DNA from 3 places in the Enterobacter sp. HK169 genome. Region 1 is predicted to be linked to each of the others. Evidence: predicted binding sites of a transcription regulator. Region 1 holds the regulator's gene; each other region holds the start of a gene.
The links. The regulator sigma-54, encoded in region 1, starts transcription at its own class of promoters, with help from an activator protein. The targets are predictions, from matches to a motif close to GTTGGCACANNTTTCGCTNT.

Region 1 (4,164 bases):
GACTCGCAACTGCGAAAAATTACGACGGATAATGCCCAAATTAACCTGGTAACCCAGGACGTGACCTCGCAGGATCTGGTCACACTGTATGGCACAACATTTAATTCCAGCGGTTTGAGAATGCGCGGGAACTTACGCAGCAAGAACGCCGAGCTGATTGAAAAGGTTAGAACCTCCTATGAAATTCAAAACAAACAAACTCAGCCTTAAAGTAATTATCGCCAGCGCGATGCTGGCGACCAGTCTCCCCGCGCTTGCTGTAACGGGCGATACCGACCAACCGATCCATATCGAGTCTGATACCCAGTCTCTCGATATGCAGGGCAACGTCGTCACCTTCACGGGTAACGTCGTCATGACTCAGGGCACCATCAAAATTAACGCCGACAAAGTGGTCGTGACCCGTCCGGGTGGCGAGCAGGGCAAAGAGATCATTGATGGTTACGGCAACCCGGCCACCTTCTACCAGATGCAGGATAACGGCAAGCCGGTGAAAGGCCGCGCCTCGCATATGCACTATGAGCTGGCGAAGGACCTGGTCATCCTGACCGGAAACGCGTATCTGGAACAGCTGGACAGCAACATTACCGGCGACCAGATCACCTATCTGGTGAAAGAGCAAAAAATGCAGGCCTCCAGCGAGAAAGGCAAACGCGTCACGACCGTCCTGGTTCCGTCGCAGCTGCAGGACAAAGGCAAAGGCCAGGCCCCGGCACAGAAGAAGAGTAACTAATTCGTTATGGCAACATTAACTGCAAAAAATCTCGCGAAGGCCTACAAGGGCCGCCGTGTCGTAGAAGATGTCAGTCTGACCGTCAACTCCGGCGAAATTGTAGGGCTGCTTGGCCCTAACGGTGCGGGTAAAACCACCACCTTCTACATGGTCGTTGGCATTGTGCCGCGCGATGCCGGCAACATTATCATTGACGATGAAGACATCAGCCTTCTGCCGCTGCACGCGCGCGCGCGTCGCGGGATCGGCTACCTGCCGCAGGAAGCCTCCATTTTCCGTCGTCTTAGCGTTTACGATAACCTGATGGCGGTCCTGGAAATTCGTAACGATCTGACCAGCGAACAGCGTCAGGATCGTGCCAACGAGTTGATGGAAGAGTTCCACATTGAGCATCTGCGCGACAGCCTCGGTCAGGCACTCTCCGGGGGTGAACGCCGTCGTGTTGAGATTGCACGTGCGCTGGCCGCAAACCCGAAATTTATCCTTCTGGATGAACCGTTTGCCGGCGTTGACCCGATCTCGGTTATCGACATTAAACGCATCATTGAACACCTGCGTGACAGCGGGCTTGGCGTACTGATCACCGACCACAACGTCCGTGAAACGCTGGCCGTGTGTGAACGCGCGTATATTGTGAGCCAGGGCAATCTGATCGCCCACGGTACGCCGCAGCAGATCCTCGAAGACGATCATGTTAAGCGCGTCTATCTTGGGGAAGACTTCAGACTCTGATAGGGTAGAGGTAACGTAACGCCGAACCGGAGAAAAATGCTCTGAACATGAAGCAAGGTTTGCAATTAAGGCTCAGCCAACAACTGGCAATGACGCCGCAGCTACAGCAGGCAATTCGCCTGTTGCAACTGTCCACGTTAGAACTTCAGCAGGAGCTCCAGCAGGCGCTGGACAGCAACCCCCTGCTGGAACAAACCGATCTTCATGACGAGGTAGATACTCAGCAGTCACAGGATACAGAAGCGCTCGACACCGCGGATGCACTCGAACAAAAAGAGATGCCCGACGAGCTACCGCTGGATGCCAGCTGGGATGAAATCTACACCGCCGGAACCCCTTCCGGTACGCGTGCAGACTACCAGGATGATGAGCTACCGGTCTATCAGGGAGAAACCACCCAGTCGCTGCAGGATTACCTGATGTGGCAGGTGGAACTTACCCCCTTCTCCGATACCGACCGCGCGATTGCCACCTCAATTGTCGATGCCGTTGACGACACCGGCTATTTGACCGTCACGCTGGACGATATCCTGGAAAGCATGGGCGACGAAGAGATTGAACTTGAGGAGATCGAAGCCGTTCTGAAGCGCATCCAGCGTTTCGATCCGGTAGGCGTGGCCGCAAAAGATCTGCGCGACTGCCTGCTGATCCAGCTTTCTCAGTTCAGCAAAGAGACGCCATGGCTCGACGAGGCGCGCTTAATCATCAGCGATCATCTGGATCTGTTGGCCAACCACGATTTCCGCAGCCTGATGCGCGTCACGCGCCTGAAGGAAGAGGTGCTGAAAGAAGCGGTGAATCTGATCCAGTCACTCGATCCGCGCCCGGGACAGTCGATCCAGACCAGCGAGCCCGAGTACGTCATCCCGGACGTGCTGGTGAGAAAACACAATGACCGCTGGGTCGTTGAACTGAATTCAGACAGCATCCCTCGCCTGCAAATCAACCAGCAGTATGCCTCCATGTGCACCAGCGCGCGTAACGACTCCGACAATCAATATATTCGTAGCAATCTTCAGGAAGCGCGATGGCTGATCAAAAGTCTGGAAAGCCGAAATGATACGCTGCTGCGCGTCAGCCGCTGTATTGTCGAACAGCAGCAGGCGTTCTTTGAGCAGGGCGAAGAGTATATGAAACCGATGGTACTGGCGGATATCGCCCAGGCCGTCGAGATGCATGAATCAACCATTTCCCGTGTCACCACGCAGAAGTATCTGCACAGTCCACGCGGTATATTTGAGCTTAAGTATTTCTTCTCCAGCCATGTGAATACCGAGGGCGGCGGCGAAGCGTCGTCAACGGCCATTCGTGCCCTGGTGAAGAAGTTGATCGCCGCGGAGAACCCCGCGAAGCCACTAAGCGACAGTAAGTTAACCACCATGCTGTCCGATCAGGGTATTATGGTGGCACGTCGTACTGTTGCGAAGTATCGAGAGTCTTTATCCATTCCGCCGTCCAACCAGCGTAAACAGCTGGTCTGACACAACCGATAAGGAAGACACTATGCAGCTCAACATCACTGGACAAAACGTCGAAATTACTGAGGCTTTACGCGACTTCGTGAACGCGAAGTTTGCAAAACTCGAGCAGTATTTCGAAAGGATCAATCAGGTCTATATTGTGTTGAAAGTGGAGAAAGTGACTCACATCTCGGATGCCACCCTGCATGTTAACGGGGGTGAACTGCATGCCAGTGCGGAAGGGCAAGACATGTACGCTGCTATCGACGGCTTGATTGATAAGCTTGCACGACAGCTCAATAAACATAAAGATAAACTGAAACAACACTAATTGTCCGGGCAGTTAACGGGTGCAGGACGGCCTGTTGTGAAACACAACAGGCCATTTGTACAGTTAGCGCTTAGGTGAAATTATGATGAACAACGATTCCGCTCTTCAACTGAGCAATGTCCTTAACCAGGAATGTACCCGCAGTGCGGTTCACTGCCAGAGCAAAAAACGTGCGCTGGAGATCATCAGTGAACTGGCTGCCAAACAGCTGGGCCTGCCGCCGCAGGTGGTGTTCGAAGCGATTCTGACCCGTGAAAAAATGGGCAGTACCGGTATCGGCAACGGCATCGCGATCCCGCACGGCAAACTGGAAGAGGATACCCTGCGTGCCGTTGGTGTGTTTGTGCAGCTTGAAACACCCATCGCCTTCGATGCCATTGATAACCAGCCCGTCGATCTCCTCTTCGCGCTGCTGGTACCTGCCGACCAGACGAAAACCCATCTGCATACGCTGTCGCTGGTCGCAAAACGTCTGGCCGATAAAACCATTTGCCGTCGACTGCGCTCGGCCCAAAGTGATGAAGAGCTCTATCAAATTATCACTGAAGCAGAAGGCAATCAGGATGATGCATAACCAGGAGATGGCCTTCACATCTGTTGTCCTGAGGAGAAACGGAACATGGTGCTGATGATTGTCAGTGGCCGTTCAGGGTCGGGGAAATCCGTTGCTCTGCGCGCCCTGGAAGACATGGGTTTTTACTGCGTCGATAACCTGCCGGTCGTGTTGTTACCCGATCTGGCCCGCACGCTGGCGGAGAGACAAACCTCTGCCGCCGTCAGTATCGACGTTCGTAACATGCCTGAATCGCCAGAGATCTTCGAACAGGCCATGAGCAACCTGCCTGACGCGTTCTCGCCTCAGCTGCTGTTCCTCGATGCAGACCGCAATACGCTGATCCGCCGCTACA
Region 2 (4,164 bases), 430 kb from region 1:
CCACGGCGCGGCGACGCCCCCCGCGATACAGCACAGCGCCAGCGCGACCACGCTGATGCCCATCAACAAGGGTGCGCAGCAGGCGTTTTCCGCTTCGCGGGTGCGCGGCGCGCCGAGGAAGGTCACGCCGTAGACTTTCGCCATGCACATCACCGCCAGCGCCCCGGTAATCGCCAGCCCGACCGCCAGCAGCGGGCCGAGCAGGCGTGCGATAAATGCGTCGCTCTGGCCGAGCGCGAAGAAGGACTGATAGATCACCCACTCCCCGGCAAAGCCGTTCAGCGGCGGCAGCGCGGCCATTGCCATCAGACCCACCAGCATGGCGAGTGAAATGACCGGCATCTTTTTGCCAATCCCGCCCAGCTTTTCGATATCCCGATGACCGGTGCGGAACCAGACGCTGCCCGCGCCGAGGAACAGGGTGCTTTTAAACAGGCTGTGGTTGACGAGGTGATACAGACCGCCGATAAACCCGGCGGCAATCAGCGCCGGATGATTGAGCGCCAGCCCGGTCACGCCCGCGCCCATTCCGAGCAGGATAATGCCGATATTTTCCAGGGTGTGGTACGCCAGCAGGCGCTGGATATTGTGCTCCATCAGCGCGTACAGGCCGCCGACGAACGCGGTAATCATTCCGGCGGCCAGCAGCACGACGCCCCACCACAGCGGCGGTTGTCCGCCGGTCAGCGTAATCGCCAGAATCCCGAACAGACCTACTTTCATCACCACCGCAGAAAACAGCGCAGCGGCGGGCGCGGAGGCATTCGCATGCGCCTGCGGCACCCAGCCGTGCAGCGGGATGATGCCGGCGAGCAGGCCAAAGCCGAGCACGCCCAGCAGCCAGACGTCATTCCCCAGCGGATGCCCGTTGAGCGCAGAGAAATCCAGCGTGCCGAAGCGGTGCCACACCAGCCAGCAGGCCAGCGCCAGCAGCAGCGTCCCGAGGCGTCCCAGCGCAAACCACAGCTTGCCGGAGGCGCTGCAGCCGGTCAGGAACACGCCGCACAGCGCCATAATTTCCGCCATCACCACCAGCGCGCCGAGGTTGCTGGCAATAACTGTGCAGACCGCCGCCGCCATCAGCAGGTTAACCAGCAGGCCGTTAGCCCTGGCGTGCGGATGGCGGTGCCAGTCGATATTGAACAGGCTGATAAACAGCCCGCACAGGCCAAACGTCACCAGCCAGATGGCGTTCAGCGGCGTGATCGCAACCGTGTGGCGAATCAGCGGCATCACGGCCTCTGAGGACTGGCCGCCGAGCAGGACATCGCCGCCTGCCGCCAGCGTCATCAGGCTAGCGACCGCCCCGCCGAGCCCGGCGATCGCGCCGCTCAGGGTTTTATGGAATGAGCAGATCAGCGCCAGAACAGCGGCGGCAGCAAAACAGGCTACCGCGCTGGTAATCATCATCGCCGCGTTCATTTCGCCCCCTCGTTAAGCGCCTGTAGCAGAGAAAGGTCGCCAAAATCACTGTTGATGGTCAGCTCGCGTTTACGCTTGCTGGTACGGGCGATGTCGCGAATGTTAACCAGAATCAACGCCTTAGTCGGGCAGGTGCGCACGCAGGCCGGGCCCTGCTCATCGAAGCTGCACAGGTCGCATTTCACCGCAACGGCACGGATGCCGGGCACCCAGTCCAGCAGCGTACTTACGCGTGCCGGAGCCGGTGGCGCGGGCGGGGCTTTTGGCGAGTTGGCGTTCGCCGGAATATGCAGCGGACGGCTGCCGGAAAATTCAATCGCGCCGAACGGGCAGGCAATGCCGCACAGCTTGCAGCTTACGCACAGGCTTTCGTTCAGCTGGACAGCGCCATCCACGCGGGTGATGGCATTCACAGGGCAGACGCCCGCGCAGGGGGCGTCTTCACAGTGATGGCAGAGCTGCGGGGCAGACTCTTTTTCATTACGCATGACGTGCAGGCGCGGCATGGACTGCAGCCCATGCAGGCGATGCGTTTCCGAGCACGCCGCCTCACAGGTTCGACAGCCAATACAGACCGTCGAGTCAGCAATTACAAAACGGTTCACCGGGTTATCCTCTGGTGATAGTCATTTTTGACGAAAAACTGTCTTGTCGACACTTCTCGACACGCAGGAGTCAGGCCACGTTCGCTGAGGTATTTCCATCCATCAGCTGCTTCAGGTTGACCGGAAGATCGTGTTCAACGGCGGCGTACAGGCCGTTATAGACCGGCGCGATTTTTTCCAGATAGTGCTCCAGCACCTGCTGGCGATCGCGGTTGCTGACGTGGCCATCCACCATGCCATCGGCCATCAGCTGCGCCTTCGCAATACACTGTTTTTCGCCGTCTTTTGTCTCGAGGTGGTACTCAATGGTGTGGCTGTTGAAGTTGTCCGCCAGGGTAACGTTGATGGTGAAATGGCCGAACAGGACGAAGCGCATGTCGCCCTGCGCCGCGCAGCTCATCGCGTGGTGAAGACGCGCTTTCGAGAGGGTGATGCCCTGAACCAGAGAGTTGCAGTAGAGGTGCCACTGGTCCTGCAGCTGCTGATGACGCTGCGCGATGTAATCCGCTTTTTCGCTGATTTCCCAAATAGTCATAGAAGGTATCCGTTTAATGGAGATAGCGGCTGTTAAGCAGATTCCATGCCAGTTTTTATCTTTATGATTTTAAATGGTTTTAATTGCAAAACCGCTGTCAACGCCGCGGTGTCGACGTGTCATTTCGACAGCGTTGACATCGTCACGCCTTAACAAAAATCAAGCTGGCACCGTTATTGCATTCAATGGCGCAATTCATTGAGGAGGCGTCATGCACGAAATCACCCTCTGCCAGCGGACCCTGGAGCTTATCGAACAGCAGGCAGTGCAAAACCACGCGAAGCGCGTCACCGGCGTCTGGCTGAAGGTCGGGGCGTTTTCCTGCGTCGAGACCCGCGCCCTGAATTTCTGTTTTGAGCTGGTGTGTCGCGGCACGCTGGCGGAAGGCTGCGAGCTCCATATCGAAGAGCAGCAGGCGGAGTGCTGGTGCGAGCAGTGCCAGCAGTACGTCACCCTGCTGTCATCAAAGGTTCAGCGCTGTCCGCAGTGTCAGAGCACCGGTCTTCGCATCGTGGCGGACGACGGCATGCAGATCCAACGCCTCGAAATCGAGAAGGAGTAAAGTATGTGTAGCACCTGCGGTTGCGCCGAAGGCAACCTGTATATAGAAGGGGATGAACATCGCCCCCATTCCGCGTTTCGCTCCGCGCCCTTTTCGCCAGCCCCGCGGCCAGCTGCGGCTTTAACCGGTATCACCTTCTCCCCGCAACGCTCCGCTGCGGGCGATCTGCACTACGGCCACGGCGAAGCGGGTACCCACGCGCCGGGCATCAGCCAGCGCCAGATGCTGGAGGTGGAAATCAACGTGCTGGACAAAAATAACCAGATCGCCGCCCGCAACCGCGCGCGCTTTGCCGCCCGCAAACAGCTGGTGCTGAACCTGGTCTCCAGCCCCGGCTCCGGCAAAACCACGCTGTTAACGGAAACGCTCAAACGCCTGAACGGGCGCGTCTCCTGCGCGGTGATTGAAGGCGACCAGCAAACCGTTAACGACGCGGCGCGCATTCGCGAAACCGGCACCCCGGCGATTCAGGTCAATACCGGCAAAGGCTGCCACCTGGATGCGCAGATGATTGCCGACGCCGCCCCGCGTCTGCCGCTGGCGGATAACGGCATTCTGTTTATTGAAAACGTCGGCAACCTGGTCTGCCCGGCAAGCTTCGATCTGGGCGAACGCCACAAGGTGGCGGTGCTTTCGGTGACCGAAGGCGAAGACAAGCCGCTGAAGTACCCGCATATGTTTGCCGCCGCGTCCATCATGCTGCTGAACAAGGTCGACCTGCTGCCGTACCTGAACTTCGACGTGGATAAGTGCCTGTCCTGCGCCCGGGAAGTGAATCCCGAGATTGAGATCCTGCTGGTCTCCGCCACGCGCGGTGACGGGATGGACGCCTGGCTGAACTGGCTGGAGAGTGAACGATGTGCATAGGCGTACCGGGACAAATCCATTCCATTGACGGGAACCAGGCCAAAGTAGAGGTCTGCGGCATCCTGCGCGACGTGGACCTGACGCTGGTGGGCAGCAGCGATGAAACGGGCGCATCGCGTCTCGGCCAGTGGGTGCTCGTCCACGTGGGGTTTGCCATGAGCGTGATTAACGAA
Region 3 (4,164 bases), 1.8 Mb from region 1:
GGCACAATCAGGTAAAACCACAGCAGCACCATCACCAGCGGGATGGAGCGGAACACGTTAACGTAGGCGGTCGCAAACCAGGCGAACGGCTTAAAGCTCGACAGGCGCATAACGGCCAGCAGGGTACCCCAGACGATACCAATGATGATGGCAATAACGGTGATTTTTAAGGTAATCACCAGGCCATCAAGCAGGTAAGGCATGGATGGAACGATAGAACTCCAGTCAAATTCGTACATTATTTGCCCCCCAGATTACCCGGCAGGCGGATTTTGCGTTCAACCAGGTTCATCACCAGCATGATGAAAGCGTTAATCAGAACATACGCGAGCGTGATCGCGGTGAAGGATTCCCACGCGTGAGCGGAATAATCCAGCAGCTTGCCCGCCTGCGCGGCCATGTCGACCAGGCCGATAGTTGAGGCGATGGCCGAGTTTTTCACCAGGTTCATCATCTCGGAGGTCATCGGTGGAACGATAACCCGGTAAGCGTTAGGCAGCAGCACGTAGCGGTAGGTTTGGGGCAGCGTCAGGCCCATCGCCAGGCCAGCGTTTTTTTGTCCGCGCGGCAATGACTGAATGGCGGCACGCACCTGCTCGCAAACGCGTGCAGCGGTAAACAGCCCCAGACACATCATGGAGGAGACAAAGAACTGCACGTTCGGATCCAGCTCCGACTTGAACCACATGCCAATATTTTCCGGCAGCAGTTCCGGGATGACCAGATACCAGGTAAAGAATTGCACGATCAGCGGAACGTTACGGAACAGTTCCACATACAGGGTGCCAAGCGTTGAAAGAAAACGGTTAGGGACGGTGCGCAGAATACCGAACAAAGAACCGACAAGAAACGCGATAATCCACGCCGTTATCGATAGTGCCACGGTGACCTGAAAGCCGCTCCACAGCCAGCCAAGATAGGTGGTGTTGCCGAACGGGGCTTGTTGCAGGAATATGCCCCAGTTCCAGTCTATTGACATAATAAACTCCAGAAAAAAAAGGGTAGCAGCGCTACCCTCGAAGATTGGTGAGAAGCTCATTTTTCGCGCTGAGTGGGGAACGACCACTCAACGTATAGTCTGTCCATGCTTCCCGACAATCGAGAGGGCAGGAGATCCCGCCCCTGTAGTTCTAATTAGTTAAGAGCCTTGTCATTTGGAGATTTGAACAGCGCTTTCATGTCGTCAGACAGTTCAAAATTCATGTTCAGGTTTTTTGGTGGAATCGGGTTCTTGAACCATTTGTCGAACCATTTTTCCGCTTCGCCGGAGGTCTGCACCTGAGCGATGGTGTCATCGATCAGCTTTTTGAACTGCGGATCGTCTTTACGCAGCATACAGCCGTAGGCTTCTTTGGACTGCGCGGTACCGACGATATCCCAGTTGTCTGGTTTCTTCGCTTTCGCACGTTCGCCCGCCAGCAGGGCGTCATCCATCATAAACGCAACGGCACGACCGCTTTCCAGGGTACGGAAGGAGTCGCCATGGTCTTTCGCGCTGATGATGCGCATATCCATTTTCTTCTCGTCGTTCAGCTTGTGCAGCAGCACTTCTGACGTGGTACCGGAGGTCACAACAACCGCTTTGCCTTTCAGGTCAGCGAAGTCTTTGATCTCACCGCCTTTCTTCGTCAGCAGACGGGTGCCCACGACAAAGATGGTGTCAGAGAAGGCAGCTTGTTTCTGACGCTCGAGGTTGTTGGTGGTGGAGCCACACTCGAAGTCAAAGGTGCCGTTTTGCAGCAGTGGAATACGGTTCTGTGAAGTGATTGGGATCAGCTTCACCTGCAGGTCAGGTTTGTTCAGCTTTTTCTTCACAGCTTCAACGATGGCGTTGGAGTAATCCTGTGAATAGCCCACGACTTTTTGCGTGTTGTCGTAGTAAGAGAACGGGACAGAAGATTCACGGTGGCCGACCACGATGACGCCGTTTTTGGCAATCTTGTCGAGAGTGCTGCCTGCTGCAGGCGCATCTTCAGCGTGAACCACGCCTGCAGACATTCCCATAACCAGCATTGCTGTGGCCAGTTTACGTAATTGCATACCCAACTCCTTTTTTATCAGCGCCAGCGACGCATTGATACCCATTGTGATGTTGTTATATCTCGCGCAATGCGAGTGCAGTGTTATGCAAGCTTGTTAACATTTAGTCTGGCTTAATGTAAAGATTTTGCTGCGTTATTGTTTATTTTTGCGAAGCGCGCCGCACCAATCAGAGGCAAATATCTCCCGTTGCACCGTTTCGGTGCTACCGATGATCTACGCTGGTGCGACAAAGTTGCACGTTAAGCCAAACTGCGTTTACCTGAATAAACAAAGCAATAGGCGTGCCAGAATGGGAGTTTGGAGAAAATTGTCGGGTGGCGGCTACGCCACCCGACAACAGAAGGGAAGGTTATTTCCGACGCTGACGCAGGCTCATCAGCACCGCGCCAAAGCCGAACAGCACGGTCAGTATCCACAGCGGCCAGTTGCCGGTGCGCGCGTATGGCGTCAGCCCGGTGGTTGGCGTGACTTTAGTGGTCAGTACCTCGCGAGTAAACTGCGGGATCATCGCCTGAATCTCGCCCTGCGGACCAATCACAGCCGTGATGCCGTTGTTGGTGCTGCGCAGCAGAGGACGCGCCAGCTCCAGAGAGCGCATACGTGCCATCTGGAAGTGCTGCCACGGGCCGATTGACTTACCAAACCAGGCGTCGTTGGAGATGGTCAGCAGATAGTCAGTATCCGGGCGGAAGTTATCGCGTACCTGCTCGCCGAGAATGATTTCGTAGCAGATGGCCGCCGTCAGGGCCAGGCCGTGCGCGTGCAGCTGAGGCTGTACGTACGGGCCGCGGCTGAAAGAGGACATCGGCAGGTCAAAGAACGGGGCCAGCGGGCGCAGAATCGACTCCAGCGGGACAAATTCACCAAACGGCACCAGGTGGTTCTTGTTGTACCGGTCAGTGGAGTGGTAGCTGTACTCGCTATCTTTCCCGAGCGTAATGATGCTGTTGTAGGTGTCGTAGCGGTTCTGCTGATTCAGACGCGCATCGACAATCCCGGTGATCAGCGTGCTGCCGCGCGCCAGCAGCAGGTCGTTCATCATGTTGAGGAACGGCTGCTGGTTAATTTCCAGATCGGGGATTGCAGATTCCGGCCAGATAATCAGCTGTGATTTACCCATCACCTCTTCGGTGGCGTTGGCGTAGATCTTCAGCGTATTCAGCAGCTCTTTCTCATCCCACTTCATAGACTGCGGAATATTCCCCTGCACCATGGACACCTGCAGGGTGCGCTCTGGCTCAGGCGTGAACCACTGGATATAACGCAGCGGGAAGGGCAGGGCAAACAGCACCAGCGCCACAGCCAGCGGTTTCCAGCAGCGCTGGACCAGCGCCAGGACCAGCAGGCCGCTGACCACCATCAGCAGGAAGTTGATGGCCTCAACGCCCATTACCGGCGCCAGACCCTTCAGGGGGCCGTCAATCTGGCTGTAGCCGAACTGCAGCCACGGGAAGCCCGTCAGCACCCAGCCACGCAGGAACTCGGTTATCTGCCAGACCACCGGCGCGGCAATGGCGACGCGCAGCCAGGTGGTTTTTGGCCACAGGCGAGAAAGGATACCGGCGAACAGACCGGTATAGAGCGAGAGATACGCGGCGAGCAATACCACCAGGAAGACGTTAACCGGGCCAGGCATACCACCAAACTGGGCGATGCTGACATAAACCCAGTTGATACCTGAGCCAAACAGCCCCAGTCCCCAGAAGTAACCAATGGCCGCAGCCTGTACCGGACGACGATTCAGGGTCAGGCCCTGAAGCCCCATCAGGGAGAGAATGGCGGCGGGCCAGATATCGTAAGGAGAAAAAGCCAGCGTACCGCTGGCTCCGAGTAACAGCGCCAGCAGCAAACGGACGCGCTGGCGTTCAAGCAGTGGGGCAAATGCCATTTACATTAATCTTCCAGTTTTGGCACCGGTGAGTCGTCCGGCGTTCTGACGTGAACCTGTATAATACGTCGGCTGTCGGCCATTGCCACTTTGAACTGGTAACCGTCAATGTCAACGGTCTCACCGCGCGCCGGGAGGTGGCCAAAGGCCTGCATCACCAGCCCGCCAATGGTATCGACCTCTTCATCGCTGAAGTGGGTACCGAAGGCGTCGTTAAAGTCCTCAATAGAGGC

Region 2: hycA (formate hydrogenlyase regulator HycA) is a predicted target of sigma-54. The motif match lies at 2,645-2,664, and genes of this name have one in related genera.
Region 3: EnteroDNA1_RS20015 (amino acid ABC transporter substrate-binding protein) is a predicted target of sigma-54. The motif match lies at 2,313-2,332, and genes of this name have one in related genera.

What each region holds. Positions count from the first base shown of each region.
Region 1 covers NZ_CP017087.1:2,418,635-2,422,798, forward strand. Annotated here, with positions in the region: gene lptC (LPS export ABC transporter periplasmic protein LptC) at 1-210, shown strand, start outside; gene lptA (lipopolysaccharide ABC transporter substrate-binding protein LptA) at 179-733, shown strand; gene lptB (LPS export ABC transporter ATP-binding protein) at 740-1,465, shown strand; gene rpoN (RNA polymerase factor sigma-54) at 1,513-2,946, shown strand; gene hpf (ribosome hibernation promoting factor) at 2,969-3,256, shown strand; gene ptsN (PTS IIA-like nitrogen regulatory protein PtsN) at 3,339-3,830, shown strand; gene rapZ (RNase adapter RapZ) at 3,876-4,164, shown strand, end outside.
Region 2 covers NZ_CP017087.1:1,992,009-1,996,172, forward strand. Annotated here, with positions in the region: gene hycC (formate hydrogenlyase subunit 3) at 1-1,422, opposite strand, end outside; gene EnteroDNA1_RS09405 (4Fe-4S dicluster domain-containing protein) at 1,419-2,027, opposite strand; gene hycA (formate hydrogenlyase regulator HycA) at 2,098-2,562, opposite strand; gene hypA (hydrogenase maturation nickel metallochaperone HypA) at 2,774-3,124, shown strand; gene hypB (hydrogenase nickel incorporation protein HypB) at 3,128-3,991, shown strand; gene EnteroDNA1_RS09425 (HypC/HybG/HupF family hydrogenase formation chaperone) at 3,982-4,164, shown strand, end outside.
Region 3 covers NZ_CP017087.1:4,218,457-4,222,620, forward strand. Annotated here, with positions in the region: gene gltK (glutamate/aspartate ABC transporter permease GltK) at 1-239, opposite strand, end outside; gene EnteroDNA1_RS20010 (amino acid ABC transporter permease) at 239-979, opposite strand; gene EnteroDNA1_RS20015 (amino acid ABC transporter substrate-binding protein) at 1,135-2,040, opposite strand; gene lnt (apolipoprotein N-acyltransferase) at 2,393-3,931, opposite strand; gene corC (CNNM family magnesium/cobalt transport protein CorC) at 3,937-4,164, opposite strand, start outside.